2 linked regions of the Actomonas aquatica genome follow. Each later gene encodes a partner of the first gene's protein in a complex. Links are inferred from orthologs where the notes say so. Each region holds a gene or a part of one and is shown on either strand. Other genes may lie near its edges. The genes, in order: tsaE and tsaD.

What was found.
Region 2: the proteins of tsaE (region 1) and tsaD are in contact, whole or in part, in a crystal structure (PDB 6N9A), measured with the Thermotoga maritima proteins. The link is inferred for Actomonas aquatica from one-to-one orthologs. Residues at the interface, in WP_004082108.1 of Thermotoga maritima: Leu37, Gly38, Lys46, Lys57, Val59, Lys60, Ser61, Thr63, Phe64, Thr65, Leu66, Met67, Val69, Pro71, Tyr82, Arg83, Leu84, Asp86, Asp88, Phe89, Asp93, Ile128, Asp130, Glu131, Arg134; in WP_004082750.1 of Thermotoga maritima: Cys10, Asp11, Arg49, His50, Leu82, Gly84, Gly135, Gly136, Glu154, Thr155, Leu156, Asp157, Asp158, Ser159, Glu162, Asp165, Lys166, Arg169, Leu170, Tyr175, Lys213, Thr214, Leu217, Tyr218, Gln221, Arg222, Asn324.

The regions. Positions count from the first base shown.
Region 1 is NZ_CP139781.1:1,849,383-1,852,621, reverse strand. What follows is about bases 164-3,091. They hold tsaE (tRNA (adenosine(37)-N6)-threonylcarbamoyltransferase complex ATPase subunit type 1 TsaE), read right to left. Parts: upstream 1,884-3,091; coding sequence 1,443-1,883; downstream 164-1,442. Other genes in these bases: K1X11_RS07105 (CPBP family intramembrane glutamic endopeptidase), read right to left, coding at 2,835-3,091; K1X11_RS07110 (thiamine-phosphate kinase), read right to left, coding at 1,861-2,820; K1X11_RS07120 (hypothetical protein), read left to right, coding at 164-1,231. Outside these bases: more of K1X11_RS07120, read left to right, coding at 1-163; more of K1X11_RS07105, read right to left, coding at 3,092-3,239. UniProt on the Escherichia coli protein: Required for the formation of a threonylcarbamoyl group on adenosine at position 37 (t(6)A37) in tRNAs that read codons beginning with adenine.
Region 2 is NZ_CP139781.1:1,565,330-1,568,640, reverse strand. What follows is about bases 252-3,251. They hold tsaD (tRNA (adenosine(37)-N6)-threonylcarbamoyltransferase complex transferase subunit TsaD), read left to right. Parts: upstream 252-1,235; coding sequence 1,236-2,267; downstream 2,268-3,251. Other genes in these bases: rpoN (RNA polymerase factor sigma-54), read right to left, coding at 2,368-3,251; K1X11_RS06015 (S41 family peptidase), read left to right, coding at 252-1,239. In the rest of the region: more of K1X11_RS06015, read left to right, coding at 1-251; more of rpoN, read right to left, coding at 3,252-3,311.

The sequences.
Region 1 (3,239 bases):
GCGCGAGCAGGAAGTCGTCGACGCTTGGCTGGAGATGATGAAGAAGGTCACCCGCTACACGTGGGCGCTCGACGGTGCCCCGAAGCCCGCGGAAACGCCGGCCGCCCCGACCGCTCCTGCCGCCGAAGCCGCGCCGGAAGCGGCTGAGGCCCCGGCTCCCGAAGGCGAGGCGACGGAAGCTCCGGCCGCCGAGGAGAGTGCCGTGTCCGAGGCCGCCGCTCCGGCTGCGCCTGCCGCGCCGAGCTTCGACAGCCTTACTGAAGCCAAGGTCTACCTGCTCAGCCACGCCCGCGACAAAGCGGTGCGCACCTACGAGCATGGCCGTTTCCACGGCAACATCATCGAGAAGATGCCGGACGGTGAAATCAAACGGGCCGTGGTCGGCGCGTTGGAGCGCCAACAACGCTTCCCGCTCGACACCGCCAACGCGTTGCGCGGTCGCCTGCGCCGGGAAGGATTCACGATCTTCAAGAAGGGCTCCAAGGGCATCAGCTACGTTTGCGCGGTGAAGCGGAAGTTCCGCGTGCCGGGTCAGACCTTTGCCGATTCGATCGACGAGCTGATCAACTTCATCGAGACGCACTCGATGGTGAAGGTGAGCGAGTTGCCGGACAAGTTCCTCGGGCTCACGCCGGTAGCGGAAGCGACCGCAGCCCCGGTTGCGCCGGAAGCCCCGGCCGCCGCGCCCGCGACTGAAACCACGCCGCCGGAAGAGCCGGCTGCAGCAGAGGAGACCGCAGCCGAAGCTGAGACGCCGGCCCCCGAGGCGGCTGCTCCCGCCGCTGCGGAAGCTCCGGCTCCGGCCGCGACTGGCACGACTTCTCCCTTTGCTCCAGATGACCAGCCGAAGATCAAGCGCATGCAGCTCGATCTGCGTTGGCTGGTGACCGAAGGTTACGTGACCGAGTTCATTGACGGCAGCCTCTTTGCCGCGCCGCCGATGCCGGAAGCGAAACCGAAGCCCCAGGCGGAACCGGCGAAAGCGACCAAGCCCGCTGCTGCTGCAGAAGCTGCTGCGGACGTGGATGAGTCCGAAGCCGAGACCGAGCCTGAGGCAGTCCCGGATGAGCCTGCCGCCGCACCGGAAACGGAATCCGAACCGGAAGCGGAGAAGAAGGCAGCGGAAGCCGCTCCGGCTGAACCGGCTCCGACTCCGACCGCGGAGGAACCGGCCGCTGAGACGGCCGAACCGCCGGCGGAAACGGACGACGAAAAGAAGTCGGCCGAGTAAGGCACTTTTACGGGATGACCGCTCCATGTGGTCATCCCGTTTTTTTTGGGAGAGTGGGGAGTCGGGGGGACGAGCCGAAAGGCAACGTGCCGCTCGGCCGGTGCGTTTTAACGCAAAGACCGCAAAGACCGAGGGGCAGGAGGGAGCGGGCGTGTCGCCCGCGTTCGGTGGGGTGGGGCCGGACGGGCGTGTCGGCGGTCCCGCGCCCGCGTTACCGGAGGCGGAGGGTGTGGCGTTGGTCGGGCGTGATGCCGAGGTCGAGATGCCAGGTGTTGGTCGGGAGCCAGCCGGGGATGCGTTCGGGCCATTCGATGGCGGCGATCCAGGGGCTCACCAAAAAGTCTTCCAGCATGAGGGCTTCGACCTGGTCCTCGTTGTCGAGGCGGTAGGCGTCGAGGTGGAGCAGGCGGCGCGGCCCTTCTTCGTAGAGGGTGTAGAGGTTGAAGGTGGGGCTTGTCACCGGATCCTGGATACCGAGGCCGGCGGCGAGTCCCTGCACGAAGGTGGTTTTTCCGACGCCGAGGTCGCCGTGAAGGGCGAGCACCGTGTCGTCGGGCAACTCGCTGGCGAGCGCGGCCGCGGCGGCGCGGGTGGCGGCGGCGTCGCTGGTGGTGAGACCGGCGCGAAGTTCAGCGCAGATGTTCGAAGCCATGGACGGAGGCGAGATCGAGTTCGTCGGTATAAGGCGAACGGGCCCGACGTTTGACGAAGCGGCCGATGCAGGTGAGACGGCGCCGAAAGATTTCCCGCCACTCGGCGATGAAGGCGGCCGGATCGGCTTTGCCGCTAAGGGTGAAGAGCAGTTCGTAGTCTTCGCCGTCGGTGAGGGCGTGATGCAGCGGGCTGACGCCGCTGGTCGTGGCGAGTTTGCGGGCGGAGCGGCTGATCGGCAGTGCTTTGCCATCGAGGGCGGCGCGGCAGGCGTTCGGGGTGAGGGCGTGCACGTCTTTGGCGAGGCCGTCGCTCACGTCCATCATGGAGCGCACGTGCGGATGGCGGGCGAGCCATTGGCCCTCGGCGAGGCGCGGAGAAAATTTGTAATGCCAGCCGAGGCGACTGCCGCCGAGGGTGCCGGTGACGAAGATCCAATCGCCGGCCGCGGCGCCCTGGCGGGTGAGAGGGCGATCCTCGGGGGCCTCGCCGATAATGGTCATGGTGGCGATGAGACCGGAGGCATGGTGGGCAATATCCCCGCCGATGATCGGCACGCGGTGTTGGCGGGCGATGGTGGCAAGGCTGCGGTAAAACTCGCGCAACCAGTCGAGGCGCACCTGCTCGTTGAGGGCCAGTGCGATGACGGCGGCGCGGGGGCGACCGCCCATGGAAGCGATGTCGCTGAGGTTGCGGTTGAAGAGCTTCGCGCCGACCCCGCGGGCGGGCACGCTGTCGTCGAAGTGCTCCCCGTAGATGACCGGGTCGACTGTGATGAGTTGGTCGCGCATGGAGCCCGCCAGGACGGCACAATCGTCGCCGATGCCGCCGGGGGGGCGGGGGGAGGCGGTGCTTAACCAGCGGCGGATCTCACCGATCAGTTTGGCTTCGCCCAAACTGGTGACGGCGAGGCGGCGTTGGGTGGTGAAGGGGGACATGGGGCAAAGTCAGGTCAGAAGTCGACGCCGGCGATCAGCAGCAGGATGGTGTTCAGGTTAAACAACGCATGGGCGACGATCGGCACGGAGATACGGCCGGTGCGTTCGTAGGCGAGGGCGAAGACCACGCCGAGCAGAATGAGGGGCAGCGAGGCCACCAGGTTGCCGTGGAGGAGGCCGAAGATGGCGGCGGGCAAAACGAGGGCGACGGGACGGGGCAGACGCGTGCGCAGGTAACGGAATAGGCCGGCGCGGAAAATCACCTCTTCGGTCACGGGCGCGATGATGACGGCGAGGAAACTCATGCCGAGGAGCACGGGCAGGGATTGGCTCTCGGCAAAGACGTCGATCATGTCCTGCTTGTCCGTGCTGAGGCCGAGGCGATCGAGCAGGAAGATCCAGCCGATGTTGGTTGCGGT
Region 2 (3,311 bases), 280 kb from region 1 along the record:
ACGCTCATTGCGATGGGCCTGCTGCACGTGGTCGAATTGCTCGGCCTGCGGCAGGACGCCGAGCTGCGAAAGGCGTCCACTTACTACCGGCAGGTGCTGCAGTTGGTGCAGGAGCAATACGTCGACGAAGCCGCGGCTGAGGACGTGAACACGCTGACGCGGGAGGCGCTGGTTGGGATGATGGAGAATCTGGATCCGCACTCGTCCTACCTGCGGGCGAGCGACTTCGCGCATCTGCAGGAGGATCTCGACAGTCAGTTTGGGGGCATCGGGGTGCAGATTGAGCGGCGCGAGGATCAGGTGGTGGTGGTCGCACCGATCGCGGGCACTCCGGGAGAACGCGCGGGCATTTTGCGCGGCGACGTGGTGTTGGCGGTCGAGGGCGAATCCATGCGAGGCAAAACGCTCAACGAGGTCGTGGAGCGGATGCGCGGCAAACCCGGCACGAGTGTGCAGGTGAGTTTCGGGCGTGAGGGGGTAGATGAACCGATCGAGCTGACGATCGTGCGGGAGTTTATCCGCGTGGAGAGTGTGACCGATGTGCGGATGCTGGAGGGCAACATCGGCTACGTGCGGATTGTGCAGTTTTCGGAGCCCACGGCGGAGGAGATGCACGCGGCGCTCGCCCAATTGTTGGGAGAAGGCGCGCGGGCACTCATCATCGATGTGCGCAACAACCCCGGCGGTTTGCTCACGTCGGCGGCGGATGTGCTCGAGCCGTTTTTCGAGCGCGGGGACTTGTTGGTTTACACCCAGGGACGTCAGGCGGAGGACCGCGAGGAACTGCGTTCGCGCAACGAGAAGGATCCGATCGAATTGCCGATGGCGGTGCTCATCAATGCCGGCAGCGCCAGCGCGGCGGAGATTTTGGCCGGCGCGCTCAAGGACACCGGCAAAGCGGTCGTGGTCGGCGAGCGCTCCTTTGGCAAAGGCTCCGTCCAAACCCTTTTCCGCCTGAATGAAGGCGAGGCGTTGCGCCTTACCACGGCGCGCTACTACACGCCGGGCGGTGAGACGATTCACGAGCGCGGCGTGCCGCCGGATGTCGAGGTGATCATGTCACCCGACGAGGACCGCAACGTGGCCCTGCAGCGCCTGCGGCCGGACTTGAATGATCCGGCGGCGTTTGAGGAACGCTTTGGTATCGCGCCGGTCGCGGACCGGCAGTTGGACGCGGCGCAGGCGATCCTCGAAGCCGCGTTGTTAATCGAGCAAAAGGAAGAGGCGGCACAACCGTGATTCTGGCGATCGAGAGTTCCTGCGACGAAAGCGCGGTGGCGTTGTTTGATCCCGCGCACGGCCTGGTGGGCGAGTGGGTGCACAGCCAGATGGCGTTGCACGAGGACTATGGCGGTGTGGTGCCGGATCTCGCCACGCGTGAGCACTTACGCACGATCGGACCGCTGTTGGCCGAAGTTGGCAAACAGCACAATCTCACGGCGGTGACGCGCGTGGTCGTCACGCATGGACCGGGATTGGCCGGCTGTCTGGCTATCGGCACCAGTTCGGCCAAGGCGCTCGCGGTGGCGCAAGGCGTGCCGCTGGCCGGAGTGAACCATCTGCGGGGGCACACCTTTTCGCCTTTCATCGCGCTGCACGCCGAAGCGCCGGAGCGATTTGATGAGGCCTTCGCTGCGCTCCTGCCGCATCTCGGCCTGATCGTATCGGGCGGTAATACGCTGCTCTTCAAATTGGACGAAGCGCGGCGCATTACGGTGATTTCGTCGACGCGCGACGATGCGGCGGGCGAGGCTTTGGACAAAGGTGCCAAGCTGCTGGGGCTGGGTTATCCCGGCGGTCCGCGGGTGGAGAAGCTGGCGGCGGAGGGCGATGCGACGGCTTTCGATTTTCCCCGCGGCATCGGCAAGAAGGCCGAGCTCGATTTCAGTTTTTCAGGGCTAAAAACGGCGCTGCGATACCAGCTGGAAAAAATGTCGCTGGAGGAAATCGAAGCGCGCAAAGCGGACCTGTGTGCGAGCTACCAGCAGGCGGTGATCGATGCCCTTGTGCGCAAGGCCAAACTGGCGTCGCGCACCGAGACATTTCGCAGCGTGGGGCTGTCGGGTGGCGTGGCCAACAATCGCACCCTGCGGGCGGCGATGCAGACGATGGCCGAGCGCCGGCATTTTAAATTCCTCGCCGCGCAGCCGAAGCACACTGGCGACAACGCCGGCATGATCGCGTTTGCCGCGTGGGTGGATCCGATGGTGCAGGACGTGGCGCCGGCCGAACTGGCTATTCACCCCAGCATGCCACTGGCGCGCTGAGGATGTCGGGCGGTAAAGCCCGACCCACATGTTGGAGGCGTTTACTGTGGGTCGGGCTTTACGCCCGACAGCGATGGATGGTCGTCCGATCTGCGCCTGCCTACGCGTATTCGCGGCGGAGGTTGCTGGGGAGGATGCCGAGCTCTTCGCGGTATTTGGCGACGGTGCGGCGGGCGATTTTGATGCCCTTGTCCTGTAGCTTGGCCACGAGGTCCTGATCGCTGTGCGGTCGGCTGCGATCCTCGATGTCGATGAGATCGTGGATCATCTCCTTCACACTGGTGTTGGAGACGGAAGCGCCGCCATCGGATTGATAACCGGGCGTGAAGAAGAATTTGAAATCGAAGACGCCGTGCGGGGTGCGGATGTATTTGTTGGCGATGGCGCGACTCACGGTGGTCTCGTGCACACCGACGGTGTCGGCGATCTGCGTCATGGTGAGCGGACGCAGTTTGGACACGCCTTCGTCAAAGAACGGCTCCTGCACCTTGATGATCTCTCGGGTGATGCGCTCGATGGTCTGTTGGCGCTGTTCGATGGAATTGATGAGGAAACGGCCGGAGCGGATGCGTTCGCGCAGGTAGTCGCGCTCCTGGCGGTTGAGGGAACCCTTGGCGATGAGGTCCTTATACGTATTCGAAATCCGGAGACGCGGGATGTAGTCGCTGTTGAGCTCGATCTTCCATTCGTCGCCGTCCTTTTCGACTGTGACATCGGGCGTGACGACGCGGTTTGAGTCGTCGGCAAAACGGCGGCCGGGGGCGGGATCAAGGGTGCCGATCTCCTCGATGGCGTGTTGCACGTCCTCGAGGGTCGCGCCGGAACGGCGGGCGATGTCGGGAATGCGACGACGGATGAGGAGAGGGAAGTGGTTGCGCACGATGCGGGCGGCGAGGGAGTCACCGCGGCCTTTGGCGACAAGCTGCAGCGCGAGGCAGTCCTTCAGATCGGCGGCACCGATGCCGGCGGGCTCGCAGGTTTTGAGCAGGGCGTGGGCGCTCTGCACGGCGTCGAGGGGGAGGCCTGTCTGGAGCGCGATGTCGG